One region of the Methylobacterium sp. NFXW15 genome, then DNA from elsewhere that is predicted to be linked to it. Evidence: riboswitches for the same ligand, from Rfam matches in the RefSeq annotation. Region 1 holds a riboswitch; each other region holds the start of a gene.
What was found. Region 1 has a riboswitch for cobalamin ahead of J4O73_RS04620 (CbtB domain-containing protein). Riboswitches for the same ligand answer to the same signal wherever they lie in the genome.

Region 1 (7,446 bases):
ACCCGGCGCCGACGCATGGGCACGGGCGAGGCCCGCGAGGTCGCTATCCGTGAAGGACAGGACCACGAGGTCGCCCGGCTCCTGGCCGAGATCCACCGCCGCCTCGCCTTCGTCCAGGGAGACCGTGTCGACGCGCAGGAGGTGCATGGGGCCCTCCCTAACCGGCGCGCGGCAAGGCCGGAGCTGGGATCATCCCGCGAGCGCCTTCGCCACCGCGTTCTGGTCGAAGCCCTTCAGGCCGATCACGACGAGGCGGCCATCGCGGGCCTCGCCCGAGCGCCAGGGACGGTCGAAATGGTGAGACACCCGGCGTCCGACGCCCTGCACCACGAGGCGCATGGGCTTGCCCTCGACTTCCACGAATCCCTTGATCCGCAGGACGCCCTCGGTCTCCGCCGCCTTCTCGACTCGGGCGGCGAGGTCGCCCGCCGTCACGGCGGCGCGCACCGGCAGGGCCACGGTCTCGAAATCGTCGTGGTCGTGATCCTCGCCCTCGCCATGATGCGAGGGGCGGTTGGCGAGGTCGTCCTCGGCCGCCGCGCCGAGGCCGAGCAGCACGCGCGGGTCGATGGCGCCGTTCGCGGTCTCCACCAGCTTCACGGCGCGGGGCAGGTGGCCCTCCACCTCGGCGCGCACCTTGGCGAGCCCGGCCGCATCCATCAGGTCGGCCTTGTTGAGCACTACGAGGTCGGCGCAGAGGAGCTGATCCTCGAACACCTCTTCGAGGGGGTTGTCGTGATCGACGCTCGTATCCGCCGCGCGCTGAGCGGCGAGCGCCTCCGGATCCTCGGCGAAGGCGCCGGTCGCCACGGCAGGCCCGTCCACCACCGCGACGACGCCGTCCACGGTCACGCGCGAGCGGATGGCGGGCCATTGGAAAGCCTGGACCAGCGGCTTCGGCAGGGCGAGGCCGGAGGTCTCGATCAGGATGTGCTCCGGCGGCTCGGCGCGGGAGAGCAGCGTTTCGAGCGCGGGCACGAAATCGTCGGCCACCGTGCAGCAGATGCAGCCGTTCGGAAGCTCGACGATGGACTCCTCGGTGCAGCCCTCGACGCCGCAGGCGGCCAGGAACGAGCGGTCGAAGCCGACATCACCGAACTCGTTGACGAGGATGGCGAGCTTACGGCCCTTCGCATTCTCCACGACGTGGCGGACGAGGGTCGTCTTCCCGGCTCCCAGGAAGCCGGTGACGATCGTGCAGGGAATCTTCGCGACGATGGTCATTCGGCGGCCTCGGGGCGCGGGGGAAACGGAGGGATGCGGGCGATAACGCCTGAACGGAATTCCTTGGGGCGCTCGCGCCAGGGCACGATGCCGTCCGGCGTTCCGGCATAGGCGCCGATGCCCGCCAGGATCGTCTCGGCCGCCTCGACCGGGTCGAGATCCCCGTAGACGTAGGTCCAGCGTCCGGGAGAGGCGACGGCCACGGTGCAGGGCCGCTTGCACACCGACAGGCATTCCACCGGCTCGACGCGCAGGGCGCCTGCACGCTGCACCAGTTCGGCATGGAGACGTGCCCCGGCGCGGGGCGCCTCCGGGTCGTCACCCTCCCGTCGGCAGGTGGTGCAGACGTAGAGGATCGTTTCCGCCTCAGACATGGCGGGCGCCCTTCGCGGGGCCGAAGCTCTGCCACGCCCAGCCGAAGCCGAGGCCGATCATGGCCCAGAATACCGCGCTGATCGCCAGCGACCGGGCGGCGAATTGCGCGGCCAGAACTGCCGGGAGTTCGGACGTTCCCGCCGGAGGCTGCGGCGCGCCGACGACATGCGGCGCGACGATCAACACGAGGCCGCCGAGGATGCCGATGAGCGAGCGGCGGACGCCGATCAGGTAGAGCCCCATCGCGGTGCCGACCGCCGTCATGGCCCACCAGACCTGCCGCGCGAGGATCGGTGCCGCCTCCTGTCCCGGCAGTTCCGGCGGCAGACCAAGGGCCGGGGCGAGGGCGACGCTGGCGAACCCGGCCAGCGCGAAGGCGAGCCCGGTCTGCAAGGTCGGCTCGCGGCCGAGCGCGATCAGCACCGCGCCGAGGAGCAGCGCGTAGCCGACGCCGCCGACGAGGGTCGCGAGCCCGGTGAAGGCCATGCGCTGGAAGCCGGGTGCGGGTTGCCATTCGGGCGCGGCATCGGGTGCCGCGTGGTCATGCCCCGAATGGGCGAGAATAATGGGCAGTGCCTGCGCCGCACGGGTGGGCTCCCGCATCTCGTACCGTTCCGCCTCGACGATGAGGGGAGAGGTCAACGCGAGTTGGAGCCCCGTGGCGACGATAGCCGCGAGGAAGCCGGCGGCCAGTGCCGCCGACAGAAGCCTGAGGATCATCCCTGGCGCGTGGGCGTCAGTGGCAGGGGAAGTTCTGGGCGTGCCGGAAGTCGTGCGCCGCGTTGTGGAACGCGATGGCCGGCGAGAAGCCCGCCATGAACACGAGGCCGAGGCCGAGGAAGGCCGCCATGGCGACTGCGAGCAGGCGCTCGTTCGAGCGGATCGCGACGGGGGCGAGGGTCGTGGTCGTCATCAGGGCTCTCCTGCCGCCCCACCGGCGGCACGTTGAACGTCGAGGATGACGGCAGGTCTCCTGGCTCGCGGCTAGGGCGCGCCCGCCGCCTTCCCGGATCGCTCCGGTGGCTGCTGGCAGGCGCTCGCCGCTTACAGTTGCGGGGGCAGCCGCGGGTTCGGGCACACCCTCACCGCGTTCCCTTTTCACCCCTTGCGGGGCACCGTCATCCCTCCTGTGTATCTGGCTTCCGCCCTTGGCACAACGGCAAGCAGAACCGTTTTAGACCGGCGTCAGCACGCAATGCCGGGCGGAACGGGAGGGCAGGGTCACGCGCAGCGGGCCTGAGAGGGTCGTCGGCGGGTCCGTCTCGGCCATGTCGCGATGCGCGGCATCGAAGCCGTAGCGCATGAGCCGGGCGGCCTTGAACGGCCGGTCGAAGACGATGTCGGCGGCCTCGTCCTGCGACCCGCGGTTGATGAGGACGAGATGAAGGCGCTCGCCTTCCACGCCCGCCCGGACCGTGAGGATGTCGGGGCGTGAGACATCGACGGGAAGGCCCGAATCGGGAAAGCGGCCGCCCTTGCCGTCGTAGTTCCGGTAGAGCCGGAAGGCGGTGCCGAGCCAGCCTGCGAGGGAGCCCCAATGGGCGGTGAGCCGCATGTCGGCTCTCGCGAAGCGGGCCAACGCGTCGGCCAGGGCGAGGCCCGAGGCGAGTTGGCCCGCTCCTCCGTAATTGTACTCGGTGATGGCGATGCCCGTGCCGGGGAAGTTCCCTCGAACGATGCGCTCCAGGCTCGGCAGGAGCGGCAGGGACAGGCCGCCCTCCATCGCCACCGGCAGGGCTTGTGTCACCCAGCTCGCCTCGCGAAAGCCTGGCTCGGTCAGGGAGCGCGGCGCGTCGAGGAGCGAGGCGGCGAGCGCCGGATCCTCGCTGCGGAACAGAGTGCCCCGGTCGCTGAACGGGTACCAATGGACGTCGAGGACATCGAGCAAGCGTCGCCCGTCGCGCTCGGAGGCCTGCCGGAAGGCGTCGAGATAGGCGGCGAGAAAGCTGCCATGGTGTTTGAAGGCGTCCCAATCGGGCGCGTTCTGGAGGCTCACCATGCCGGTGACGCCCCAACTCGCCGGGCCGATCACCCAGGCGCCGGGGTCGATGGCCTTGATCACCCGCGCCGCCTTCAGCGCCCTCGCGATCAGGTCGGCGATCCGCACCGGAGCCCGCACAATGCGTGGGTGCTGGGTCGCCCACAGGCCGGGCTCGTTGTCGAGGATGTAGCCCCGGATGCCGGTTTCGGATCCGGCGGGGCCGAACCGGTCGATGAGGGTGGCGAGGCAATGCGGGATGTCCGCGACCCGCGGATCGACGGGGGCGGAGGCCGGGCGCCGTCCCTCCCAGGACACCGGCACGAACCGCGCCGACGGTGCGGCCTGGTCCGGCCCGACGGGGCCGTTCTTGTCCGCCGCGACGAAGCCCGCGAGCGGCAGGGTCACGATACTGCTGGCGCCCATGGACAGGGATGAGCCGTGCATCGCCGCGATCACCGCCGCCGGACGGTTGCGCTCGACCTGCGGCAGGCCGACGGACTCGCTCAGGAAGTCGCCGTTCGCCTGCTGCCAGTCCTTGCCGGCGTTGCAGGCATTGTTGGTCCAGTTGTAGCTCGTGGCGAAATTGCCGCCGAACCGGCGCAGGCTCACACCGGCCGCCCGGTCGAGTTCCGCCGAGGGCGGGCCGCCGTCGAGGGTGCCGATCTCGCCCGATCCGTAGATCAGCGGGCTGACAGGGAAGGGCGGGGCGCCGTTCCGAACACGGATGCTCGCAACCTCGCCCGCGCCCGTGGCGCTGGCCCAGATCGTCGCCCCGGCGCCGGTGAGAAGCGCCCGGCGGCTCGGCCTCACGAAACCAGCCCGGTCCCGTAGAGGGAGCCCCGGAAACGGGTCATCCAGAAGATCTTGCCGAGGCCGCCGCAGGCCGCGATCCGGTGGTGTCGCGCGGCGGGCGGGTTGATCGGCTCCAGGAGTAGCGACAGTGCCCCCGAGACGATGGCTTGCGCCACGCCGACCATCATCCACCGGGCCACGCTCAGACGGCTGCGGGGCGAGGCCATCTCGTGGACGAAGGTGCGGATCTGGCCGCTGAGGAAACGGCGGCGGCGGACATAGGCCCAATCGAGCCGACGGGGCGGCACCCATTCCGTCACCTCGGCGCCGGAGGCCCACCCGAACCGGCGCCCCTCGTTCACGAGGCGCTGCAGGAACAGGCTGTCCTCGCCGCCGATGCTGTTCAGGCGCTCCTCGAAGGGGCCGCCCGGAACCGCGCAGATCGAGGCCGCGAAGAGTGAGTTGTTCGTGCCGAGATACGCGGCGCGGTGGGTCACATCCCCGCCGTCCTCGGCCGTGACGCCACGGGCGAAATAGGCCGCGAAGGGGCCGATCTCGAGGTTGTCGTCGGCCCGCGCGCTCACTGGGCCGAACACCGCATCGTATTCGCCCCGGCGGGCGACCGCGAGCAGGGCTGCGAGCCAATGCGGGCCGCCGGTCTCGTCGTCGTCGATGAAGGCGATCCATTCGCCCCGCGCCGCCGCGACACCCGCGTTCCGCGCCGTGGCGATGCCGGGCTTCGGCACCGAGACGTAGCGGATGGGCAGGCGCGCATCCGCCGCGAGCTGCGCGACCAGGGCCTGCGCGTTCGCGTCGACGGAGTTGTCGACCACGACGATCTCGGCCGCCGTGTCGGTCGGCAATTGCTGCGCGACGATGCAGCCCAGGGCGCGCTCGAGCGCCTTGTGACGGTTCAGCGTGGGAATGACCACGCTCACCGCGATCGGCGGGGTGCCGCGCATGCCGTCTCCGATGCTCTCTGGGAGGTTCATGAATAACTAACCGAAGAGCTATAACTTGATCACTGGTGCGACTTATTCCAGCCGGAAGTAAAGTCGGCACCTGATAACGTGAGATCAATACCGGATTTGCGCGGTAATTTCTCAGAGAATGGTAAATTTAACGCTGACAATCGCGCGGGCAGGATGAAAATTGCTTTCGTCGGCTGCGGCTATGTCGCGGATATGTACCGCCAGTGCCTCGATCTGCATTCGGACAGGCTAGAACTGGCCGGCGTCTACGATCGCGATTCGGAGCGGCTGGCCGCCTTCACCAAGACCTGGGGCGACCGCGCCTACGCTTCGCTCGCCGATTTGCTGGCCGAGCCCGATCTCGGCGTCGTGGTGAACCTCACCGATCCGGAGAACCACGCGCCCGTCACCCGCGCGGCCATCGCTGCCGGTCATCACGTCTATTCCGAGAAGCCACTGGGCATGACGTTGAGCGAGGCCCGGAGCTTGCGCGATGCCGCGGCGACGGCGGGTGTTCGCCTCGCTGCCGCACCGAGCAACATCCTTGGCGAGCAGGCTCAGACGCTGTGGCGCGCGGTGCGCGAGGGTGCCGTGGGGCGCGTGCGCCTCGTCTACGCCGAACTCGATGACGGGATGGTCCATAAGGCGGATTATCGGAATTGGATCAGCCGCAGCGGGCGCCGCTGGCCGGCCGAGGGCGAGTTCGAGACCGGCTGCACCTTCGAACATGCCGGCTACGTGGTGACCTTGCTCGTCGCCATGTTCGGGCCGGTGCGGCGGGTCACCGCCTACGCCTCGCTGCTGATCCCGGACAAGGAATGCGACCAGCCGGTGCACCCGGCACCGGACTTTTCCTGCGGTCTTCTGGAGTTCGACGGGGGCATCGTGGCCCGCGTCACCAATTCCATCGTCGCCCCCTATGATCACCGCCTGCGGATCGTGGGCGACGCGGGTGTGCTGCAGGTCGAGGAACCGTGGGATTTCGCCGGTCCCGTCCGCCTGAAGCGCACGGCCACGAGCCGCCTCGACCGCTTCCTCGAACGACGCTTTCCTTCGCGGAAGGGCAGGGTGGTGAAGGCGGTGCGTCCCGTACCTTTCCGCAGCGGGCGCGGTCGCCCACCGATGGATTTCCTGCGCGGTGTCAGTGACTTCGCCGAGGCCGCCGCCGCCGGTCGGCCCGGCCGGATGGATGCGGACCTTGCGGTTCACATCACCGAGGTGACCGAGATGCTGCAACATCCGGAGCGGTTTCCTCGCCCGGCGACGGTCTCGTCGCAGGCGGGTGTGCTGCGGCCGATGGATTGGGCGGTCTGAGAACAGGCGAAAGAGCCATCGACCATGGATAACCCGCCGACCCTGATCACCCTGTCCTTCGCGGGCGATTTCGAGTGTTGCCGCCTGCTCTGCGAGACGGCCGACCGCTTCGCTCCCATGGGCGCGTCGCATCTTCTGGCGGTGCCCTCGGCCGACATGGCGCTGTTCCGGCCGCTGGCCGGGGGGCGCCGCGCCCTGGTGCCCCAAGAGGAGTTGCTGCCCGCTTGGCTGCGCAAGCTTCCGCTGCCGGGGCCGGAATGGCGACGCCGCCTGCGGCTGCCCCGGCGCAACGTCTACGTCTCGTTCAAGGGGCGGCCGGTCCGGGGTTGGATCGCCCAGCAGATCATGAAGCTCAACGCCGCCGCCGGAGCGTCGAGCGACGTCGTGGTGCATCTCGACAGCGACACCGCCTTCGTGCGCCCGCTGCCGGCGGAGGCCTTGAAGACCGGCGGTCTGGTGCGCCTCGCCCGCTTTCCGGGTGCGGCGGACGACGTGATGCATGCGCCCTGGCACCGGGCGGCCTCGACGCTGCTCGGCCTGCCGCCCTCGGATTATCACGAGGCTGATTACATCGATCAGTTCGTCACGTGGCGGCGGACCAATGTCCGGGGCCTGCTGGAGCGGATCGGCGAGGTCACGGGCCGCGACCCCATCGAGGCGCTCGCCGCCACCCGCGACTTCTCCGAGTACATCCTCTACGGCGTCTATTGCGACAAGGTGCTCGGCCTGGTGGCATCCGGCCATGCGCCCTCGGCCGAAAGCCTGTGCGAGACCGTCTGGTCGGAGGGC
Region 2 (7,446 bases), on a different contig from region 1:
AGCGTCAGGTCGTGAAGCACGGCGACGACGCCCGTGCCTGCTCGGGCCAGCCTTCGCAGCAGCGCCATGGTGTCGAGGCTATGGCCGGGGTCGAGCGCAGTGACGGGCTCGTCGGCGAGCAGAAACTCGGCCTCGACGGCGAGCGCTCGTGCGAGCAGGACGCGCATCCGCTCGCCGGAGGAGAGCACGCTATCCGGTCGACCGCGTAGATGCAGCGTGTCCGTGGCCTGCATCGCCCGATCGATGGCTTGATGATCGGCCGCCCGCAACCCGCCGAAGGGCAACCGATGTGGCAGGCGGCCGAGTGCCACGATCTCCTCGGCCGGCATAGGCCAGCCCGCGGCCGCAGCCTGGAAGAGGCAGGCGATCCGCCGCGCCCGCGTCTCGGCCGGGATCGCCGAGATGTCTCGCGCGTCGCAAAGCACCTGACCGGCGTCACAGTCTATCAGACCGGCGAGCGTTCGCAGCAGGGTCGTCTTGCCGGCACCGTTCGGCCCGACCAAGCCGACCATCTCGCCCGACGTCACGGCGATGGACACCCGGTCGAGGACCGTCCGTCGCCCGAACCGAATGGTGACCTCTTCTACGACGATCCGCATCAGACGACGCTCCGGTTGCGCCACAGGATCGCGACCAGGAAGGGCGCACCGATCAACGCGGTGAGCACGCCGAGCTTCAGTTCGGGGCGCGTCGGCAGCAGGCGCACCGCGATGTCGGCCGCCAGGATAAGGGCAGCGCCAGCCAGCGCGCTGGGCAGCAGGATCGCCCCGGGTCGAGATCCGATGAGTGGTCGAACGAGATGGGGTACGACGAGACCGACGAACCCGATCGCGCCGCTCACGGCGACCCCGCTTCCAACGGCCAGCGCGGCCCCGGCGACGATCCGCAGCCGCACGGAGGCGAGATTGAAGCCGAGACTGGCGGCGGTTTCCTCGCCGAGCGTCAGAGCGTCGAGGGCACGGGCGGAGGACAGCATCAGCGCCCAACCCACCGCCATCAGCGGCAGGCATAGATAGACGTGGTCCATGCCGCGGTCGGCAAGGGAGCCCATCAGCCAGAACACGATCTCCAGGGCCGCGTACGGATTCGGTGACAGGTTGAGCGCGAGCGCGGTCAGCGCCCCGGCGAGGCTTGAGAGGCCGACGCCGGCGAGGATCAGCCCGAGGGAGCCGCGCCCGCCGGCCGCGAGGAGCAGCAGAAGCAGCGCGGCGACGGCGGCTCCGGCGATGCCGCCGAGGGGGAGCGCGAGGCTGAGCATGCCGCCGAGGCCGCTATAGAAGGTGAGAACCGCGCCGAGGGCCGCTGCGGACGAGATGCCGAGCACGCCGGGATCGGCGAGCGGATTGCGCAGATAGCCCTGCAGCACAGCCCCCGTCAGGCCCAGGCTCGTGCCGACGAGCGCGCCGAGGAGCGCCCGGGGAACTCGCAACTCCCAGAGAACGAGGGCGGGCAGCGTGGTGCGACCTGCCACCAGATCACGGGCGGCCGCCATCACGTCGAACGCGGCGTACCCAATGGTGATCGAGGCGGCGAGCAGCGCGACGACGGTCAAGGCGAGCGCGGCGATGATCCCGCCGCGGCGCAGGTTACGCCGGCCTTCGTAGGATCCGGCGCTGTATCGGATGAGAGGCGCGTTCATCGCGCGACCCTCACGCGAGCGGCCTGGCTTAGACGGGCGACGACGTCGGCGATCTGCGGCCCCGGGCACGTCCAAAGCCGGTTCGGGATCGAGACCGTGCGGCCCTGTCGCGCGAGAGCGGCGAGGACAGGGTGGCGCAGGAGGGCATCGGCGAGCGAGGGCGATCCGGGTTGGGCGGCATCGAGGACGATCAGGTCGGCATCCGCGAGCGCCGCGGCTTCAAGCGGCACCTGCCCCAGACGGTCTTGGCCGATCTCGGCGGCGACGTTCACGAGACCGGCCGCCTGCAGGATCGCGTTTCCCAGGCTGCCGGGCGCGACCGTAAAGGCGTTAGGGCGCATGACGAGTGTCCTGAGATGCGTCGGGCTCGACGGCATCGCCGCGGATAAGCGAGCATCGAAATCGGCGACCATCGCGTCGCCTCGGTCAGGTTGCCCCAGCGCGCTCGCGACCGTACGGATCTGCGCGCGGACGCCGTCGAAGTCGGTCGGTACGCCGAGTTCGAGGACCGGAAAGCCGACGCGTCGCAGCATCCCGACCGTCGTGCGGGTCGTGAACGCCCCGGCGATCACGAGGTCGGGCTTCAGGGCGACGATCTCCTCGGACAGTCCGCGCGTCCACGGGATCGAACTCGCCTCCGCGGCGACCGTCGAGCCGCGGGGATCTCGCGCGAGATAGGTGACCGCCGCGATTTGATCGCGGTCGGCCAGCCGCAGCACCAGTTCGTCCGCGCAGAGGTTCAACGAGACGACGCGCTGCGGATGGGCCGGTGGATCGCGTGCGGGCCACGACAGCCTCTCCGCCGCAGCAGGGGCTGCGGAGAGGAGCGAAGCCAGCACGGTGACAACGGCGCGGATGCGGCTCGGCATAGCGCCCTCAGAACGCCGTCAGCCGCACGCCGCCGTAGGCGGCGAGGCCTGGGCCGAGATAGCCGGTCGGGTTCTCGTACCGGCGGTCGAACAGGTTATCGACCCGGACGAACAGGCCGACATTCTCGTTGATGTCGTAGTTGGCCGACAGGTTCACGATCGTGAAGCCGGGGTTCTTCAGCCGGGGCACGGAGAAATCCCGGTTGCCGTCGACGAACGGCCCGAGCACGATCAGGGTCCCGGTGAAGGTCAGACCCGGCAGCGGGCTCCAGAAGACGTTCGCGCTGCCCTTATGCCGGGGCCGGCGCAACAGCTCTTGGTTGGCGATCTCATCCTTCGACACCGTGTTCGTATAGTCGATCCGGCCGGACAGCGTGTCGGTGAACCGGACCGAGACGAAGGCCTCCGCTCCGTAGGTCGTCGCCCGCCCGACGTTGACGTTCGACGTGAAGGTCGCGTTGGTGTTGATCAGGTTCCTGAAGTCGTTCTGGTAGTAGGTTGCGCCGACGAGGACGCGCTCGCCGAGCGGCTGTTCGAGGCCACCGTCGAACCCAAAACTCTCTTCCGGCTTGAGGTTCGGGTTGCCGAAGAAGTTGGACGCAGGGAAGTTCTGGTAGAGCTGGCTCAAGGTCGGTGCCTTGAAGCCGGTGCCGACGCTGCCCTTCAGGCGCGTTTCAGTGCCTGGCAGGATGTAGCTTGGCGCGACACGGAACGTGGTGGCGGGCCCGAACTGATCGTTCTCATCGTGCCGGATGTTGGCGACCAGGGCGGCGCGATCGAACGGCGTCAGCTGCACCTCCCCGTAGCCCGCCGTGTTGCCGTTGCGCGCTTTAAGGGTGCCGGCACCGAACGCGTTCGGATCCGTCGTCAGCAGGCTCTCCTCGTCGCGCTGCGCCCCAAACAGGACGAGGTTGCCGGGCGAGAGCAGGTAATCGCCACGATACTCGTAGCGCAGGCGCTCGCCGAGGCCGGTCGTCGGCTGGATGGCGAACGGGTCGTACTCGTTCTGCTGCTGCCGGTTGAACAGGTTCGAGTAGTTGATCGCGAAGATGTTGTGAAAGCCGACGATGGGCGTCCATTCGGCCTCGTTGCGGGTGTAGAGCTGCTGCACGTCAGCCGCGCTCCGGACCGCCGCCGGAAAAGCCGGGAAGGTGCTGAAGTCCGTGCCGGTGAACAGCAGACGCGAGTTGATGAACCGCGTGGTCGAGTTGACCCGGAACGTGTCGGTGAACTGGTATCCGAGCTTCGCCGAGACCGTCTCGTTGTCGTAGTAGTTCGGGTGGATCGGGCGGCCGAAGGGCACGAGGTCGCGCGGCGTCACCGGCGTCGCCGCCGCACGGAAGTGCTGGATCGACACAGAGTAGTCGAAGCCGTCCTGCGCCCCGCTGATGCGCCCGAATTGGTTGAAGGTGCCAAACGAGCCGCCTTCGGTGCGCAGGGTGACCCGCGTCGGTCCTTCGCCCCGCTTGGTCGTGAAGGAGATCACTCCGCCGATGGCGTCGCTGCCGTACAGGCCGCTCTGCGGCCCGCGCAGGACCTCGATGCGCGAGAGGTCGTCGGTCAGCAACTGGCCGAAGTCGAACGAGCCGTTCGCGTTAGACGGGTCGGTCGCGTCGATGCCGTCGATCAGGACCTTGGTCTGGTTCGAGTTTGCGCCACGGATGAACACCGAGGTCTGACCACCGGGCCCGCCGGTCTGCACCACGTTGAGGCCGGGCACCTGTTGCAGGGCGTCCGGCACGGTGCGGCGCTGCTGCTCCTCCAGCACCCTGTCGGTCAGGACCGTGACGCTCGATCCCGTGGCGGCGATGGGCGTCGGCAGCCCGGTGGCCGAGACCGAGATCTCGGCGAGGCTGACCGCGGTTTCGGCCGCTGCCGCTTGGGTAGGCGCATCGGCGAACGGTGCGGCCACCTGTTGGGCCAGGGCAGGAGATACGGACAGGATAGCGCTGCCGAGGCAGGACGAATGGAGCGCACGCCGGAGCGTGGGGGAGAGAAAACGGGACACGGGACGGCCTCGGGGGACGGCTGTGGCACGTCACCGCGAACGAGGCCTCGGCGGTCGCGTCCTCCAGGGAACCACGACGCCGCGACACCTCCCAGGACACCCCGCCCGGCAAGCTCCGCGTGTGACCACGGCTGACGGCAGGTCTCCTGGCTCGCGGGTCGCCGCCCTCTCATCGTCTTCCCGGGCGAGGCCGCCCAGTGACGTGGTGATGAAGGGCTCACCGCTTACAGTTGCGGGGGCAGCCGCGGCATCGACCGAACCCTCACGGGCATGGCCTCACCGCGTTCCCTTTTGATCCCCGAGGGGAACCGTCACCCTCAGGCTAGGCGATAGTGAAACGACGCGTCAACAGTCGCTGACAGGTTCGTGTGGGCTGTGCCTTTCGCGACAGCATGACCGATCTCACTGTCAGAACTCAGCCGGCGTCGGCCGGTGCGGCCACCATCTTATCGAAGCCACCGAGGCGGTAGACCAGATAGGACAGGAGCCATGCCGCCGCGAACAGGCCGACGATGGCGAAGCCGAGAACGCCGAAATTGTCGTTGATCGCACCGATACAGGTCCAAAACCTGCCCTGGAGGCCGAGCTTGTCACCGATGAGGTTCAGAGCTTCCAACGTGCCGATCACCAGAGCGACCGCGACTGACACCAGGGTGATCGTCAGATTGTAGAACAGCTTTCGCATCGGTTGCACGTAGGCCCAGCTATAGGCACCGAGCATCAGCACGCCGTCGGTCGCGTCCACCAGCGCCATGCCGGCGGTGAACAGAGCCGGGAAGACGAGGATCGTCCCGATACCGGTCCCCCGGCTGGCCTCTGCCGCCGAGAGGCCGAACAGACTCACCTCGGTCGCCGTGTCGAAGCCAAGCGCGAACAGGAAACCCAGTGGGTACATGTGCCAGGAGCGGGTCACGAGGCGAAACAGCGGACGGAGCAGTCGCGCGAGAAAGCCCTGATTGGCGAGCAGAATGTCGAGGTCTTCCTCGACGTAGCGGCCCGTCCGACGCACCTGCCGAAATGTGCGCCAGACGCCGGCAAGAACGACGAGATTGACCAAGCCGATGAGGATGAGGAACGCGGCCGAGACGCTCGTGCTGATGAGGCTTCCGAGCTCTCGATAGCCCTCCGATGCCGTCAGCAGGCTCTGAGCTGCGAACGCCACCGCGGTGGCAGCGATGACGATGATCGTGGAGTGACCGAGCGCGAACCAGAAGCCGACGGAGACCGGCCGCTGCCCGGCCTGCATGAGCTTGCGGGTGACGTTGTCGATGGCAGCGATGTGATCTGGGTCGACCGCGTGGCGCAGACCGAAGACGTAGGCCAGCAGCGCGGTCGAGAGTAGGGCTGGCTGTCCTGCGAAGAGGCTGTAGGCCCACAGCCACGCGGCGACATTGGCCGTGATCAACACGACGTAGAGCAAGCCCACACGCTGCCGAAGTCCGTGGGGCATCGTGCGATCCGAGGTAGCGTTCTCAGCCATACCTATCCCGATCTGCCGGCCGCTGTGCGCCGTGGGGGCGTCCTATCACCGACGGCTTGCCCATCCGGTCAATTGGTCGTGGGAGCGCTGCTCAAGCGCCGCAGAAGCCTCTGCGCGTCCGCCGATGTCCAGATCACCCCGCCCCGGGGCTTTCGGACGGCGCGGCACGTGAGCTCGATCGCAATCGCCCGTGCGGTGCGACCCCGCTCGCGCATGATCGCTTCCAACACCGGTGTGATGGCGGTGATGTAGCCCTGCGCGCGGGCCGAGCCGGCGCGACGCCCGGCCTCGCCGCATCGGGCACGGGGGACGTCATCGATGGCTGCAACGCCCCCCTGACCCCGTGTCGTCCTGGGTACAACGGTGAACGAGCGACGGGGGCGCATCAGAACCGCCCGGCAATGGTCAGACGGACGGCCGTGGGTTCGACGGGATGGAGAACGCGGTCGATCAGCCCCTCGGCCGGCTCGCCCGGTAGACGCGAGACGTAGGCGTAGGTGATCTGATCCGACTTGCTGTTCGTCAGGTTCAGCACGTCGAGCGACACGCTGACCCCGTTCTCGAAGTTGTAGCCCACCCGGCCGTTGAAGAGCGCTGTCGGGCGCGAACGGATCGAGTTGTCTTCAATCAGGGGACGCGGGCCGAAATAGCGGAAGCGCAAGCTACCGAACCAGCCGAGCGGCTCGCCGAAGGTCACGCCCGCCGAAGCGATGGTGGTGGGAGCCTCCGGCACCCGGTTGCCAACGGGGTCGTAATCCGAGAACCGCGCATTGGTGATCGTCAGGTCGCCCTCGAGGGACAGCCACGGCGTCACCGCGTAGCGGTTGGTCCATTCCACGCCGAACCGGCGGGTCGGACGGCTCGGCTCGGTGGTCCCGGTATCGCCCTGAAACAGGTTCTCGGAGGCAAAATCGAGCCGGAACAGGGCGAGGCTCGTCTCCAGCCCGGCGATGGACCGATTACGGATGCCGATCTCGTAGCCCGTCGAGGGCACGAGGAACGGTGAGCGGGTGGTGTTGAACAGGGAGCTTGTGGGATCGACGGTGGCGGTCACGCCGCGCACGTCGTTCGAGTGGAAGCCGCCGCCGTAGTTCACGTAAAGCTCGGTGTCGAACCAGGGTCCGAGCACGAGGCCGAGCTTCGGGTTGACGATGGCGTCCCGCGCCTTGCCGGAGTTGGCCGGTGTGTCCGAGACGACGCTGGCGTAGTAACCATCGGCCCGGAAGCCGAGGCTGGTGCGCAGCCAGTCGGTCCAACGCACCCGGTTGTCGAAGTAGAACGCCCCGCTCGTCTCCAGCACCCGGTCATCGAGGATACCGGAGCGGTATTGCCGGTTGGTCGTATTGAACAGACCAACGCGGATCGAATCTGTGCGGGTCTGGACGCCGATCTCGTTCTCCATCGGCAGGCCGAACAGGTCGCCCTGGAAGATGTGCAGGGCCTCGCCGCC
Region 3 (7,446 bases), on a different contig from region 1:
GTGCCCTGCGTCGGGCCCCAGAGCGCGAACGCGCCGTGGTAGAGCAGCCGCAGAACCGTCAGGTGAAACACGTAGAAGAAGAGCGGCGCGCCGCCGAAGACCGCCAGCAATGCAACGATCAGGCAGTCGCCCATCCACTCCAGCGCGACGAGCAACAGCGCTCCGATTCCGAGCGTCAGGAGCAGGAACAGCAGCGAGGGCGGATATTTCGTCAGCGCGAAAAAGCTCATCGCGGTCCGCAAACCACTCTCGTCGACGACGAACCAGGGCTTGTCCCCATAGCCGTTTGCCAGACGCAGCACCGCGAAGGCGACCAGCATCGCCCCGCCGATGGCAAAAAAACGGCGCTCGCGCGTACCTGTGGCGACGCCGGGCAGGAACCATGGACCGATGGCGTAGCCGAGCGCGATGACCCCGATCCAGGGAAGCACCGGGTAGGTCGTCTTGGCCACCAGACCGAATGGGAGCGCGATGACGTCGCGCTGGTGCAGCATGGCCCAGATAGCGAAGAAGGGATCATCGGGCCGGAGGTGGATCGGGTCGAGGAGGTTGTGCCCGCAAACGAGCAGCATCCCGATGGCGAGGAGAAGCGACCGCGGCAGGCCGATCAGCGCGGCCAGGACGATCATGCACACGCCGATGCACCAGATCACCTGAAGCCACAGCGTCGGGCTGGCGACGCCCCAGTACAGCTCCGAGAGGTAGAAGACCTCCAGCGCCATCAGGACGAGACCCCGTTTGACGAGGTAGGTGCGCGTCTCCGCCAGGGTGTGCCGGGTGCCGAACAGGTACGCGGCCACCCCCGTCAACACGATGAAGATGGGCGCGCACAGGCTGACCGCGAGGCGGGCGAAATACAGAGCCGGTAGCGCCGTCCTGGCATCGATCGGGTCGGCGACCGGCACGTGCAGGAACCACGTTTCGCGCAGGTGGTCGAGGAGCATCAGCACCATCACCAGCCCGCGCAGGGCATCGATGGAGGCGATGCGTCCGGTCGTGACCGACGCACCTGTCGATGCCCTGACCGTCCCCGGATGCACGCCCATCAGAAGCGTGCCGTCATGCTGACGGTCACCCGACGGGGCTCACCGACGCCGACCCAGAAGGCGTTGTAGGAGCGCTCGTAGTAGGTCTCGTCGAAGATGTTATCGACGTTCAGCCCGAAGCGCAGGTTTTCGTAGCGATAGTAGGCCAGGGCGTCGGTCAGCACGTAGCCGGGGAGCCGAAATCGCTCGTTGCCGCTGTCCCCGAGACGCGAGCCGACAGCCCGGACGCCGCCGCCGAAGCCGAAGCCCTTCCAGTCGCCGGCCTGGATCTCGTAGACGCCGAGAAGGCTGCCCGAGTGGCGCGGGATGTTGAGGAGCGGCGAGCCGACCCGCAAGACCTCGTCGCGGGTCACGGCGGCGTCGATAAAGGCGTAGCCGCCGATCACCCGGAATTCGGGCGTTACCTGTCCGACGAGGCTCACGTCGAAGCCCTGGCTGCGGACAGCCCCGGCGGCGATCTGGAAGAAGAAGTCGCGCGGGTCGGTGGTGAGGACGTTCTCCTTCTCGATGTGGAAGGCCGCGCCGGTCACGCTCAGCCCGGTGAAGAGGTCGAGCTTGACGCCTGCCTCGTAGCCGAAGCCGGTCTCGGGGGCGAAGGGTCGGGTCGCGATGTCGAAGCCGGTGTTGGGGCGGAACGAGGCCGCCACGTTGCCGTAGAACGAGAGGAACGAGAGCGGCTGGTAGACGAGGCCCGCGCGGGGCGAGAAGCCGGTCCGGTCCTGCTCGGTGCGCTCGTTGCCGACCTTGTCGCGGAAAGTCTGGTTGTAGAAGTCGGTCCGGTTGCCGAGGAGGAGCTTCCACTCGGGGCTCAGCGCGATCTGATCCTGGGCGTAGACGGCGGTGTTGCCGACGTTCTCACTCGCGCTGTAGCGCCGCGTGAAGGGCGGTTTGGGCTGGCCGTAGACCGGATTGAACAGGTCGATGGCGAAGGGATCGATCCGCGGCGTCGAGCGCAGCAGGTTCTCGGTGCTGTTGTAGCGCTCGTGCTCCAGGCCGAGCAGCAGGGTGTGGGCGAATGGCCCGGTGTCGAAGTGCCCGACGAGCTCGGCCTGCCCGATGGCCACGCCCCAGGTGAAGTCGTGGAGGCGGAACTCGCGCAGGAGGGTACGACCGTCATCGAGGAGGCCGGTCGCGCCGGTCTGCAGGCCGGTCAGGCTGCCGGTGTTGAAATGCCCGGCGACGCGGAGCTGCCAGTCTGCGTTGAAGGCATGGTCCAGGCGGATCTGCACGATCCCGGCCTCCGACACGGAGTTATCGCGTGGCTCCCCGAAGAAGCGCGAGCGCGGGACGAGACCGAGGCGATTGTTTACCGCGACCGTCCCGCGGTCGAATGTCTGGCGGTTGCGGAGGTACTGCGCCTCGACGGTGAGCTTGGTGTCCGGGCTGATCAACCAGCTCACCACGGGCGCGGCCAGGACGCGGTCGCCGTCGACGAAATCACGAAAGCTGTCCTGCCGGGCGAGCGCACCGTTGAACCGGTAGAGGACGGTGCCCTCCTCGTTCAGTGGTCCGCCGGCGTCGACCGTGGTGCGCGCCGTGCCGAAGCTGCCGAACAGTGTGCCCATCTCGACGAAGGGCAAGGCCACGGGCTGCTTGGTCAGGATGTTGACAGTGCCGCCCGGGTCACTACGCCCGTACAGCGCCCCGCTCGGCCCTTTCAGCACCTCGATCGATTGGACATTCTGGGTGTCCGGCGAGCCGTTGTAGCCGCGGGCGATGTTGAAGCCGTTGAAGAAAATGTCTTGGGTGGCGAAGCCGCGCACCGAGTAGAGCGCCAAGTTCTGCGCGCCGAAGTCGTTCTGCTTGTTGACGCCCGGCACGTAATCGAGCGCCCGCTCGACGCGGGTCGCGGCGGTGTCGCGCAGCACCTCCTGGGGCACGACGTCGACCTGCTGGGGCAGCGAGAGCCGCGGCGTGATCGTCTTTGAGCCGCTGTAGAGATCCTTGACCTGGTAGGTAGGGGCGGCCGTGAAGCTGCCTTCGACTGACAGCGGATCGAGAACGACCGACGCCGCCCCGGCCTCGCTGGGCGAGATCTGAGCAATGGCGGGGGTCATCTCTTGGATGGCGAACGCGAGCGACGCGACGGATGCGCAGCGTCGCCATGGCAGAGTGGGACGAAACACGGGCCTGAGACCTCGGGACGGCAGTGGCACGTCACCGCGAACGAGGCCTGGGCGACCACCTCACGGGTGGCGCTTCGACACCCGTCAGGACACCCCGCCCGACGTGTTTCGCGTGTGACCACGGCTGACGGCAGGTCTCCTGGCTCACGGGTCGTCGCCCTGGCACCGTCTTCCCGGATGAGGCTCATCCAGTGACGTGGTGGTGAAGGGCTCGCCGCTTACAGTTGCGGGGGCAGCCGCGGCTTCAGGTTTGCACCCCACCGCGTTCCCTTTTGATCCCCGAGGGGAACCGTCACGGTCCAGCTAACGCTTCACGAACCCGTGAGTCAACGCGAGCGGATCATCGGTACAGATCCAAGGCAGTCGCTGCCTGCGCTGGCCTCCATCCTCGTTCTAGGATGTGACCACGATCATCCAATCGCAGCTTGGAACGTGCCCGCGCCGATCGCCAAGACAGTGACGTCAACCGCTAGCACGTCAGTTCGCGGTCGCCCTCAGCGCGTGTAGTAATACGTGGCGCAGAGACCAGCATCGCTCTCGCCCTGCGGTTGCGTCTGGCTGGAAAACACCGCCAAGGCGAGCCCTTTACCGGCATCGCTTCGATACAGCGCGATCCATCGTGCCGCTGGTGAGCATAGGGTGTTCCCACGCAGAAGGATCGGGTTGACCTCCCGGGTTACGCGCATGATGCGCGCGGACTTTGGGCCCCCGCTCGTCTCGAAGGCTGCGACGTCGGCTGCGACTGCCAGTGGGAAGGTCTTCCCCGCAGCGACGAGCTTTGACGGCGACAGTTCGATGTCGCCTGTTATGGAGGTCGCCGTCCTGCTGGTAGCTGTCCAGCGTTCTGTCGCGGTGGCAGCAACCGATGTTGCCGTCAACGAGACGAGCAGGACGCCGGAGAATGCGGGACGCATGTGGAACTGCTCCTTGGACTGGTCGGCGCGGTCAATGTGATGCCGATGCCCGTGCTCGCGGCATCACAGCTAGGTTGCAATGGCGATACGTGGGGCGAATTCACCCCGGTGTGAGTGCACAGTTCGGGTTCGTGCTGCATCTGACCTATTGTCAGGATTGTCCGATTTGTCCTCGCGTCGGTGGCGTTGGGTACGACCGACGGTCAGCAGATTGCGTTGTCCGTCCTCCGGCGCACCGACAATAGGGTCAAAAGCGACTGAAGCGTTGGCTTTCAAGCCGCTTGGCCGACCGGTGGCCCCGCCAACTTTGCCTCGGAGACTGCATTTGCCTGGATCCCGAAGTCGATCGAATTGACGCAATACTCGTCGCGCCCGCGCCCCTTGGCGGGACCTTTGCGCTCGGATTTTAGTTCGCGGAGACCAGCCTCGATGACGATTTCGCAGGCATCTTTGCGGAAGGGCGTGTGGGCGAGTCGGCCACTTGCAAAATGCGGAAGCTGCCGCCCGGTGAAGACGCGCCGCTTACGCTCGCGAAGGGCGGCGAGGATCAGCGCAGAAGCGACCTTAATTCTGCCCGTGCTTCGGCTAAGCGTCCTTCGCGTCCAGCGAGCGTGAAGGCGTCGATCAGATCGTGGAGCCCCGTCGAAATCGCCGTGCGATAGGCAATCTGCGCGTAAGCGACATATCGCTCTGGCACTGGCACTGACACGGGAATGCCAGGCCCGTACAACACGATCGCCTGCACCGCCCGCGTGACCAGGAAGCCTGAGATCGCGGACGTCGCCTCGTCGGCGCAATCCGGGCTGGTGACGATGACCTCGCTTCCCTCCGCCGAGCGGTAGGTTTTCGCAACGCCGGTGACAATGGCGAAGCTCGGGTCGATCGTATGCAGAATGTCGAGAATGCTCGACCGCTGGCTTCGATCAGGGATCGCGATCTCCACGGCGGGTCGATCGCTTTGAAACGTCTTGCGGGGTTTTGGCAGACGCACCCCGAGGACGCCGCCGTAGGTCTGGACGGCGGCATCGCCGATGAGAACGGCATGGTCGGAAAACAGTCCGGCACGGGCCAAAGCCTCGACGATCCTTCCCGCCATTCGATCTGGCTTCGGCATCCCGGCTCCGATCAGGGCGCGCACGGTCGTGGCGCGCTCCGCCCGCACCGCCTTGATCCGCTGAAACCGTGCGATCCGCGCCGCCACTGCCGGATCGTCGGCGCGCCCGAGGTAGCGGGCGAAGCGTTGGCCTTGACCGGCAGCGCCGGCACGAGCGCGATAGCCCTGGTAGTACGCATGAAGGGCCGGTGCGCCAGGTCGGTTTCCCCGGACGATGATGCTGCCATTCTCTGGGAATTCCGGATCGAACACGGCATCGCTCCCCTGTTCGGTGAGGTCGGCGTACAGCGTGTGCTGGGCGAGCGAGAGTGGTCTGACCATTGCGAACTTTGGTGTATGCAAATTTTCAGTTTGCATACATAGCCCTGTGCTCGGTGTGCGTCTCAGCAATCGCCGCTCAAGGGCTGTGCCGGTGGGGGCACTACATCGCGACAGTCGCTGCGGCTCGAAAGCCGAACGGCTCAGGGCCGAACCACGTCATCACGGGATCCGGCCCCCAATCGCGTCAGTCTCCCTCATCGGCCGAATGCCACAGGCCTTTGACGCCCCCGCCAAGCGTGGTTCACAGACGAGCAAGCGGAGGGATTCTGGATGGTCACATGGCGTCCGGGCGGCGAGATGTGTCCGGTCTGCGAGGGCGAGGGACGGAGATCGATCTCGTACCCCGCCGCGATCTGCCGCGATTGCGAGACGCATCTCGTCGATTGGGCCGGCCGACCGGTCGATATCGCCAACACGTCCCTCCTCGGGACCGGCATTCAAGTCTCGAACGACGAGGAGGTCGTCGTCGATGACGACACCCCGATCTTCGTCGACGGGATCACCTGCTGGGCGCGGGAAGCCCGCTTCGGGGGTGTGGTAGTCCAACCCGTAGCCAGCTGGCTCAAGCCGCCATTTCCGAGCGAGCAAACTGCTTCGAAAACGCTGGCCTCCTTCGGTTACGACGGGAGGGCGGTGCTCGATGCCTTGATCGCCGCCTCCCCCTGGGGATCGATCGATCAGGCGATCGCATCCCTGTCGGTCTTCGCTCATCCCGACATCGTCGCGGCGACAGGACACCGGGCGGTCTTTCGCACCGTGCGGGGTCGCATGGCGGATCGGGGCGCGATCATCGACGGCGTCATGATCGACGACAATGCGAGCCCGGCGGCGGCCTTCGAATGGAGCACGGGATTGAAGCGCGCCACGACACGCGACCTCACCTGCTGCCACCTCTACGCGAGTTCGAACGATCCAGACGCCTACACAGACCTGCGCAACATCTTCTATGCGCCGAATTTCATCGCGAAGCTCACCGACAGCCAAGCGGGATCGCTCCCGGAGATGCACGCGCTTCACGCCCTGCGGTACCGCGCCTTCGTTCTTCACGGCTATTGTGGGCCAGGCAGCAGGACCCGACCGACCAAACCGGAGCACTACGACAGCCTCGAATGGGCCGACCCAGTGGGGGCCGGCGCGACCGCGGACGGAGTGGAGGCCAAGCTCCGTGCGCGGCTGGCCGACAAACCGAAAGACCGGATCACCAAATCGGTAGCGCACTGCGGTTGGGTGTTCTCCCACAGCGGGCCGGATCCGCTGGTGGTCTACAGCGGCCGCTTATGACGGGCCGGGATCGGCTTCACCCCGCGGCGATGGCTTTCTCAGTTGGTAGGCGATCGCCCCCTCGGACGCAGGCCGAAGCCCGTCTCGACTAGGAAAGACCCACGGGTGCCCCGGCGAGCGCCACGACCCTGCCAATGAGACCCATTCGCGAAACGCGTGGGCGAGTGGCTTATCGAGTGTCAGCGCTTCACCGTTCTGCCAGAGCGTGACGGCCTCCGATGAGACGGCCACCTCAGAGCGTTTGAGGGAGAGGACGCGCGAGAGTGGGAGGCTGAAGATCCGGGCGATGAGGACCGCGATCAGGGCGCGCGCCTCAATGACATCGCGGGTGTTGTGCAAGCGCTTCCGGCATTTGCGGATATCGGCCTGAAGCCGTCTCTTTAAAGCCGCTGGATCCTGGCGCGGTTTAGCGATCGTCAGTTTGGGACCGCCCTCGGATGCGAGGAAGCTCAAAAAACTTTGCAGAGAGGTCCGGTCCCTGGGACGCGCACGCAGCGCGTTGGCGACGTGGTGCTGGCTGAGGTTTGCGATCGGCGCGTCACCGAGTGCCGCCAGCAGAGTAGCGGCGGCCGTCAGGGCAATCCGCTGGCTGACCGGCTTTTGGTCTCGGATCGCGAGGTGATCGCGATAGCGGTAGAGCACGG
Region 4 (7,446 bases), on a different contig from region 1:
CCAAGCGCGCCTCGGCCTCCTCGTCCCGGCCCCAAACATCGGCCTGATAGGTCTCATCCACATGGGCTGCATCCCACGCGGCACCAGGCTCGAGGCGGCCATCCAGGACGGCAAGCGCCAGAATCAGGGACCCGGTGAGGGTGGTGAGCGTATGCAGAGCCGCGAGGCGGAACGGGTCGTCAACTCGCCGTACCGCTTCAGTGAGCGCCTGAATGGCCTGCGGCGGTTGGGTGACGTGCATCACGCCCTCGCTGAGAATCAGCTTCGCCCCGAGCGTTTCGTAGGCCCAATCGAGCAAGGGGTCCCAGGCCTTGGCTTGCGCCGAGACGAGGCGATCCGGCTCGGCCGCGCGATAGGCCAGGAGATCGGTCTGAGCATAGGCACAGAGGTCGTCGGCGACCGCCTCGATCCGAGTCGCCACGCCGTCGATCGCGGTATTGGCCAGACGTGTGAGCGGCATCGTCGCCGGATCGATCGATGTGTCCTGCGCCCCCCATTCCGCCGCCACGGCGCTGGCCAGCGCATCGGTCGGCAGCACGAGCGGGTTGCGGGCGGGTGTGTTGGCCGAGCGGCCGTCGAGGGTCAGCCGGAAGCCGCCTTCTGCGGGCGCAAACCCGGCTTCCTTGTAGAAGCGCCGGGGGAGGGCGGGTTTCGCTCCCGTCCGGGCCGCCCGCATGGGGTCCGGCTTGCCCTCGTCGCCCGGTTCACCGAGCCAGTCTCGCGTCACGTCGCTCATGGGAGGGACATAGGCGTTCAGGACGCGCTGCGCGAGAGGGTTTCAGGCCACTCCGCCGCCGATCAAGCCTTCCAGAGCCAGCGCATTCTCCACCACCGACACCGCTCCGGCGCGTAGCAGCGTGCCGGGCGCGTGATACCCCCAGGCGACGCCGATGGGCGCGACGCCCGCATTCACCGCCATGGTGATGTCGAAGGTCGTGTCGCCGATCATCACAGTCGAGTCCGGTGTGGTGCCCGCGTCTTCCATGGCTTGCAGCAGCATGGCCGGGTCCGGCTTCGAAGGCGCATCGTCGGCCGTCTGCGTGGTGACGAAGCGGTCCTCCCATCCGTAATGCTCGATCAGCCGGTCGACGCCCCGGCGCGACTTGCCCGTCGCGATGCCGAGGACAACGTCCGGCCGGGCATGGAGCCTATCGAGAAGGTCGCCCATGCCGGGGAACAGCGGTTCCTCATGCTCGGGGTCGAGTCGCAACCGATTATAGGCGTTCTTGTAGGCCTCGGAGAGTTCGGCCACCGGCCCGTCTTCGCCGACGAGGCGCCGGAACGCCTGCGGCAGCGATAGCCCAACCACGGAGAGCGCAATCCTCCGCTCCGGCGCCGGAAGGCCGACCTCGGCGAAGGCCACAGCCTGCGCAGCGACGATCAAGTGCTGGCTGTCGACGAGCGTCCCGTCCACGTCGAAGACGACGAGCCTCATCTCCGGCCTCGCTTCGTCATGGCTTACGGGTCGGCGCGGGGGCAGGCAAAGTGGGCGCCTGTTGCTGCTGCTGTTGTTGCTGATGCGCGCGGGTGCGCTCGTAGCCGAGGCGGCAGCGGATCAGAAAGCGCCGTCGTTTGCCGCCGCGATATCCGCGCTGGTGCGAGGCACGGTTGCAGGCCGCATAGGAGCGTCGCCGTTTGTCCCGCCCCGCCACGACTGGTGCGCCGGGCGCACGGGCTTCCGTTTTGGGCGGTTCGGCTTTCGCCGCATCGGCCCTGGGAGCCTCCGCCTTCGGAGCCTCCTGCCGCGCGGGGGCGGGCTTCTGTTGAGCGGCATCGCCCGGCGCCGCCTGGGCGATGGGGGCCGTCAAACAGAGAGCGGCGAGGCAGGCCAGAATCGCGTGCTTCATATCCCAGGGTCTCGACCGTCGGATTACCCGGCAGGTAGGCGCACGGCCGAGCAACGCAGCATATGAGGCGGTCGGCGCCGTTGCCAAGGCATCGGCGCCGGTGTGGGCTCTCACGACCCGCTCAATCTTCGGGTGCATCCACCACGGGATCGTAGCGGCTCGCATCGAAGCCGAGCAGATTCCAGCTCTGTGCCATGTGTTGCGGCAAAGGCGCGCTCACATCCACGGGCTTGCCCGTACGCGGATGGGGAATCACGATCCGCCGGGCCAGGAGATGCAGACGGTTCTGAATGCCGCCGGGCAACTCCCAGTTCTCCACCGAGAAGTATTTCGGGTCGCCGACGATCGGGTGGCCGATATGCGCCGCGTGGGCACGCAACTGGTGCGTCCGGCCGGTGACCGGCTTGAACGACAACCAGGACAGCTTCTGCGCCGCCTGATCGACCATGGCGTAATAGGTCAGCGCGTGGCTCGCGCCCTCCTCGCCGTGCTTGGCGATGCGCATCCGTGCGTCGGCATCGGTCGGCTCGTCCTTGGCGAGGTAGGTCGAAACGCGGCCCTGGCGCACGCGCGGCACCCCCGCGCACAGCGCCCAGTAGATCTTGCGGGCGGCGCGCGAACGGAAGCTCTTGGCGAGCGTCGAGGCGGCGAGGCGCGTCTTCGCGATGATGAGGCAGCCCGCCGTATCCTTGTCGAGCCGATGCACGAGGCGCGGCTTCTGCCCATCCGGCCCGATCATCGACTCGAGCAGGCCGTCGACATGGCGCACGGTGCCCGAGCCGCCCTGGACGGCGAGGCCGAACGGCTTGTTGAGAATCATCATCTCCGCATCCTCGTAGAGAATGAGGCTGCGGATGAAGGCTGCGTCGTCGGATTCGCGGGCGGGATTGCGGGGGCGCTCGCTCGGCTGGTCGAGGCGGAGCGGCGGCACGCGCACGCTCATCCCCGGCTCCAACCGGTCATTCGGCTTGGCGCGCTTGCCATCCACGCGCAACTCGCCCTTGCGGACGATGCTTTGCACCCGCGTAAAGGGCAGCTGCGGGAAGCGGGCGGTCAGGAAGCGATCGATGCGCATTCCCGCCTCGTCGGCCTCGACCGTCAGCGTCTGGACGCCGGAAGCCAGCGTCGCCGAGGCTTCAGCGCGCTGCTCGCGGCGCGTCGGTCCAGGGGCGGGCGCGACGGCCTCCGGCTTGGCGGGCTTGCGCGGAGGCGCCTTCTCGCGCGGCTCGGGCGCGGCGGCGGGGATCCACGGGGCGCGCTCGCCCGCATCGTCTCCCCGCGCCCGTGCGGCGCGTTCGGCGGCGTCCTTGGCGCTGGTGCGCGGGCCCGTGCGGGCGCGATCCGCGCCAAAGGGGGGCTTGCGGCCGGGCCGTCCGTCGGGGCGGCCATTGCCGCCGGAGGGGCCGCCGCGGCGGGGAGGTCGTGTGGTCATGATCTTCCTGGAATGCCCGCCGCATAGCATCGCGGGAGCCACCCGGCAAAGTCTTCACCTTGGATGGTAGCCGATAAGCGCCGAGCCCGCGTTGACGCGTGGCGATCCCGTGGCCTAGCTTAGCCGTGACGGTTCCCTGCAAAGGGATCAAAAGGGAACGCGGTGGGGAGCTCGCTCCGAAGCCGCGGCTGCCCCCGCAACTGTAAGCGGCGAGCCCAGCACCACCGCGTCACTGGATGCCTGTCATCCGGGAAGACGGTGCGAGGGCGATGACCCGCGAGCCAGGAGACCTGCCGTCAGCCGTGGTCACACGCGAAACGCGCTGGGCGGGGTGCCCCGGCGGGTGTCGAGGCACTGCCCCATGGGCGTGCCGAGGCCTCGTTCGCGGTGACGTGCCACAGCAAGCGCGCCCGCAACCGCCATGTTCCCCTCTCGTCCGTTCGACCCGTTCGCAGGAACTCGTCCGCGCGGCTCTGGACATGTAATGTTGTTACATTGCAATGGGAGCGAGGCCGGTCTTCGCCGCGCCGGAGTCCGCCGTCTGATGTCCGCTTCTCATCCTTTGAGCCGCAAGCGCCTGTTCGCGGCGCTCAGCCATGCTCCCCTCATCTTCGCCGCGCCGCCCGCCTCGGCGCAGGAGGTCGTCACCCTCGAACAATTGTCGGTCGAAGGGGAAGGCGGGGTCAGCCTCACCCGTGCCGCGCCGGTCGGTCTCAACCTGCGCACGCCCGATCGCACGGCGAGCCGCATTGGCCTGACCCCGCTGGAGACGCCCGCCAGCATCGACATCGTGTCGGGGGAGGCTGCGCGCCTGCGCGGCCAGACCTCCATCGCCGAGGCGGTGACGCAGGACGCCACCGGCATCACCACGATCGCCGATCCCGGCAACGGCAACGGGGCGTTCACCAGCCGCGGCTTCGCGGGGCCGAACTCGATCCAGCAACTCTATGACGGCACGCGCTTCTACGTTGGCGCGGGAACCGTGACGTTCCCGTTCGACACGTGGAACGTCGAGCGGATCGAGGTGCTGCGCGGCCCGTCCTCCGTGCTCTACGGCGACGGGGCAATCGGCGGCATCATCAACGTGGTGCCCAAAAAGCCGGTCTTCGTTCCCATCAATACCGCCCGCGCCGTGGTGGGTTCCGACGGGTTGGCCCGGCTCGCTTTCGATTCGGGCGGTGGCATCGCGCAGGCCGAATATGGCGACACGTTCGCCTACCGCCTCAATGTCAGCGGCAACCGGGCCGATGGCTGGTTGCGGCCAGAGGGAGATTTCCGCAATCTCGCCGTCTCGGCAGCCCTGCTGTTCCAGCCGAGCCCCGATCTCGCGATCACCCTCTCGCACGATCTCGGCTACCAGGAGCCCGCGCGCTACTGGGGCACGCCCCTCGTCGAAGGGCGTATCCCTGACCTGATCCGCTTCAACAACTACAATGTGCGAGACGCGAAGATCACCTGGGCCGACAACTGGACTCAGCTGAAGGCCGAATGGTCGCCGAGCGCCGATATCACCATCCGCAATACGGCCTACCGTCTGACCTCGCGTCGGCATTGGCTCGACGTCGAGCAATACGCGTTCAACCGCGGCACAGGGTTGGTCGACCGCAGCAACTACCTCGAAATCTACCACAATCAGGAGCAGGTCGGTAATCGGCTCGACGCGACCTTCCGGAGCGATGTACTCGGCCTGCCGAATGTCTTCGCAGCGGGCTTCGATGTAAACCACATCGATTTCCTGCACACGAACAACTTCTACTTCGACCAGACCACCAGCGTGCCGCTTACCGGCTATGATCCCGGCCTGTTCCCGCAAAATGGACGAGCTCGCCCGGCCTACGCGACGCAGACGAGCCAAGCCTCGGTCTTCGCCGAGGATCGTCTGATCATCACGGACAAACTCTCTTTCCTCACCGGCGCCCGGCTCGACGTGCCGACGCTGCGGCGGACGGATCTGCAGACTGGGGCGCAGTTCGAACGCACGTTCAATGCCCTCGGCTACCGGTTCGGGCTCGTCTACAACCCGACGCCGGACAGCGCGCTCTACGCCCAATACAGCTACGCTACCGATCCGGTGGGGAGCCTCATCACGTTGTCGCAGTCGCTGGCAGGCTTCAAGCTCGCGACCGGTGATCAGATCGAGGTAGGGGCAAAAGGCCTTGCCTTCGACGGCCAGCTCGAATGGACGCTCGCGGGCTATCGCATCGTGAAGGACAACCTGATCTCGCGGCTTCCGAACTCGCCTGCCGCGGGCGTTCAGGTGGGCAGCCAATCCTCACAAGGCGTGGAATTGGCCCTCGGCTGGCGTGTCGCGCCCGGATGGCGGATCGACGGCAACCTCGCGCTGCTTCACGCGCAGTATGACAGCTTCACCCAAGTGGTGAACGGCGCCACCGTCTCCTATGCGGGCAAGCAGCCCATCGACGTGCCGGAGCGTGTGGCCAACCTCTGGCTCACCTGGGAGCCGAGCCGGGATTGGGCGGCCCGGATCGGCCTGCAGAACATCGGTCAGGTCTATAGCGACTTCGGCAACACCGCCCGGCGCCCGGCCTATACCTTGGTGAACCTAGTGCTCGACCGGCAGGTGACGGCGGATTCGCGTCTGTCGCTGCGAGTCTACAACCTGTTCGACAAAGTCTACGCCATCAACGGCAACGCCGTGGACGGGGTCGGCACGAATTGGCTGCTCGGGCGCCCTCGTTCGGTCGAGGTCGCCTACACGGTGGCGTGGTGAGCGCAGCGGGAAAGGCAGCGCGGCGTTGGCTGCTCCTGAGCCATCGATGGCTCGGGATCGGCACGGCGCTGCTCTTCACCCTATGGATCGGCTCCGGGCTCATCATGCTCTATGTGCCGTTTCCCTCGCTGAGCCGCGCGGACACGTTGGCCCGGCTGGCGCCGCTGGATTGGGACAGGGTCCGAATCGGCCCCGATGCCGCGATGGCCGGAGTTGGCCCGGTGGATGCCGCATCGGGCCTTCGGCTGGACATGCGGGACGGAGCGCCGGTCTATCGCTTCGCCCGTCCTGACGGCGCCCGCATCACGGTCTCGGCCGAAACCGGCGAAAAGCTAGGGCTGGTCAGTGCCGACAGCGCACGGCGCATCGCGGGCGGGGGCGAGTTCAAATCGGTCGAGCGCGATCAGTGGACCGTCACCGCACGCTACGATCCCCTGCGGCCGTTCATAAAAGTCTTCGCCGGGGATCCGGACGGCACCGAAACCTACGTCTCCGTGGCTACGGGGGAGATCGCCCTCGTCACCACACGCTGGCAACGAGGCTGGAACTGGGCGGGCTCGGTCATCCACTGGGTCTATCTCACGCCCCTGCGGGCGGCGCCCGAGGCGTGGCGGCAGGTGGTGCTGTGGCTCTCCGGCGCGGCGAGCCTTGCGGCCATCACCGGCATCGTCATCGGCATCTGGCGGATGCGTCTGCGGCGTCGCTATCGTGGCGGCGCGGTCAGCCCGTATCGCGGCCTCGCCCTGTGGCACCACGCGTTCGGCCTCGTTGGGGGCGCCGCGCTCATCGGATTCATCGTGAGCGGCTGGCTGTCCATGAATCCAAACCGTTGGTTCTCGTCGCTCACGCCCCCCGCGACCATGCGAGCCACCTATGCGGGCACGCCCGGCCCCGTCGGCCTCTCGCCAACCGACCTTCGCGATAGTGGCGGGCCGAGTCTGACGCTCATGCGCTTCGCCTCCATCGGCGGGCGGTGGTTCGTGATCCGCGAAATGCGGGACGGCCCGCAGGCGACCGGACTTGATGCCTCCGCCATCGAAGCCGCCGCGCACGTTTCGGGCGGGCGCCTCGTCTCCGTCGAGCGACTCCCGGCTTACGATGCCTATTGGTATCCGCAGGGGGATGAGCGCCCACTGCCGGTCTTACGCCTGATCTTCGATGACCCGGCCGCCACGTGGCTGCATGTCGATCCGCGCGACGGCACGCTTCTCAACCGGCTCGACCGCTCGGGCCGGATCAACCGGTGGCTGTTCTCCGCCCCGCATAGGCTCGACGTTCCCGGCCTGACCCTGCGCCCCTCGGCCCGGCAGGCGAGCCAATGGCTACTGAACCTGCTCTGCGGCGGGATCGCACTCACCGGGCTTGTCGCAGGAGCGCGGCGTCTCGCCCGATCACGGACGCCCCGTCCGTGATCGGGCGAATTGTCCTCAGAACCG

Region 2: another riboswitch for cobalamin. It lies ahead of J4O73_RS01305 (TonB-dependent receptor plug domain-containing protein); the one in region 1 lies ahead of J4O73_RS04620 (CbtB domain-containing protein).
Region 3: another riboswitch for cobalamin. It lies ahead of J4O73_RS01325 (TonB-dependent siderophore receptor); the one in region 1 lies ahead of J4O73_RS04620 (CbtB domain-containing protein).
Region 4: another riboswitch for cobalamin. It lies ahead of J4O73_RS10410 (TonB-dependent receptor); the one in region 1 lies ahead of J4O73_RS04620 (CbtB domain-containing protein).

The regions. Positions count from the first base shown of each region.
Region 1 is NZ_JAGEKG010000002.1:69,566-77,011, forward strand. It holds gene cobN (cobaltochelatase subunit CobN) at 1-147, opposite strand, end outside; gene cobW (cobalamin biosynthesis protein CobW) at 190-1,224, opposite strand; gene J4O73_RS04610 (DUF1636 family protein) at 1,221-1,598, opposite strand; gene J4O73_RS04615 (CbtA family protein) at 1,591-2,319, opposite strand; gene J4O73_RS04620 (CbtB domain-containing protein) at 2,336-2,512, opposite strand; cobalamin riboswitch at 2,546-2,734, opposite strand; gene J4O73_RS04625 (glycoside hydrolase family 44 protein) at 2,774-4,390, opposite strand; gene J4O73_RS04630 (glycosyltransferase family 2 protein) at 4,387-5,334, opposite strand; gene J4O73_RS04635 (Gfo/Idh/MocA family protein) at 5,518-6,657, shown strand; gene J4O73_RS04640 (DUF6492 family protein) at 6,682-7,446, shown strand, end outside.
Region 2 is NZ_JAGEKG010000001.1:272,571-280,016, forward strand. It holds gene J4O73_RS01290 (ABC transporter ATP-binding protein) at 1-599, opposite strand, end outside; gene J4O73_RS01295 (FecCD family ABC transporter permease) at 599-1,639, opposite strand; gene J4O73_RS01300 (ABC transporter substrate-binding protein) at 1,636-2,508, opposite strand; gene J4O73_RS01305 (TonB-dependent receptor plug domain-containing protein) at 2,516-4,516, opposite strand; cobalamin riboswitch at 4,636-4,844, opposite strand; gene J4O73_RS01310 (HoxN/HupN/NixA family nickel/cobalt transporter) at 4,932-5,966, opposite strand; gene J4O73_RS01315 (TonB-dependent receptor) at 6,382-7,446, opposite strand, start outside.
Region 3 is NZ_JAGEKG010000001.1:282,147-289,592, forward strand. It holds gene J4O73_RS01320 (DUF1624 domain-containing protein) at 1-1,046, opposite strand, end outside; gene J4O73_RS01325 (TonB-dependent siderophore receptor) at 1,046-3,103, opposite strand; cobalamin riboswitch at 3,285-3,481, opposite strand; gene J4O73_RS01330 (hypothetical protein) at 3,667-4,086, opposite strand; gene J4O73_RS01335 (GSU2403 family nucleotidyltransferase fold protein) at 4,634-5,557, opposite strand; gene J4O73_RS01340 (hypothetical protein) at 5,792-6,802, shown strand; gene J4O73_RS01345 (hypothetical protein) at 6,797-7,446, opposite strand, start outside.
Region 4 is NZ_JAGEKG010000004.1:77,190-84,635, forward strand. It holds gene J4O73_RS10390 (ATP12 family chaperone protein) at 1-736, opposite strand, end outside; gene J4O73_RS10395 (HAD-IA family hydrolase) at 779-1,435, opposite strand; gene J4O73_RS10400 (hypothetical protein) at 1,452-1,847, opposite strand; gene J4O73_RS10405 (RluA family pseudouridine synthase) at 1,969-3,279, opposite strand; cobalamin riboswitch at 3,392-3,591, shown strand; gene J4O73_RS10410 (TonB-dependent receptor) at 3,824-6,010, shown strand; gene J4O73_RS10415 (PepSY domain-containing protein) at 6,007-7,422, shown strand; gene J4O73_RS10420 (TonB-dependent receptor plug domain-containing protein) at 7,438-7,446, opposite strand, start outside.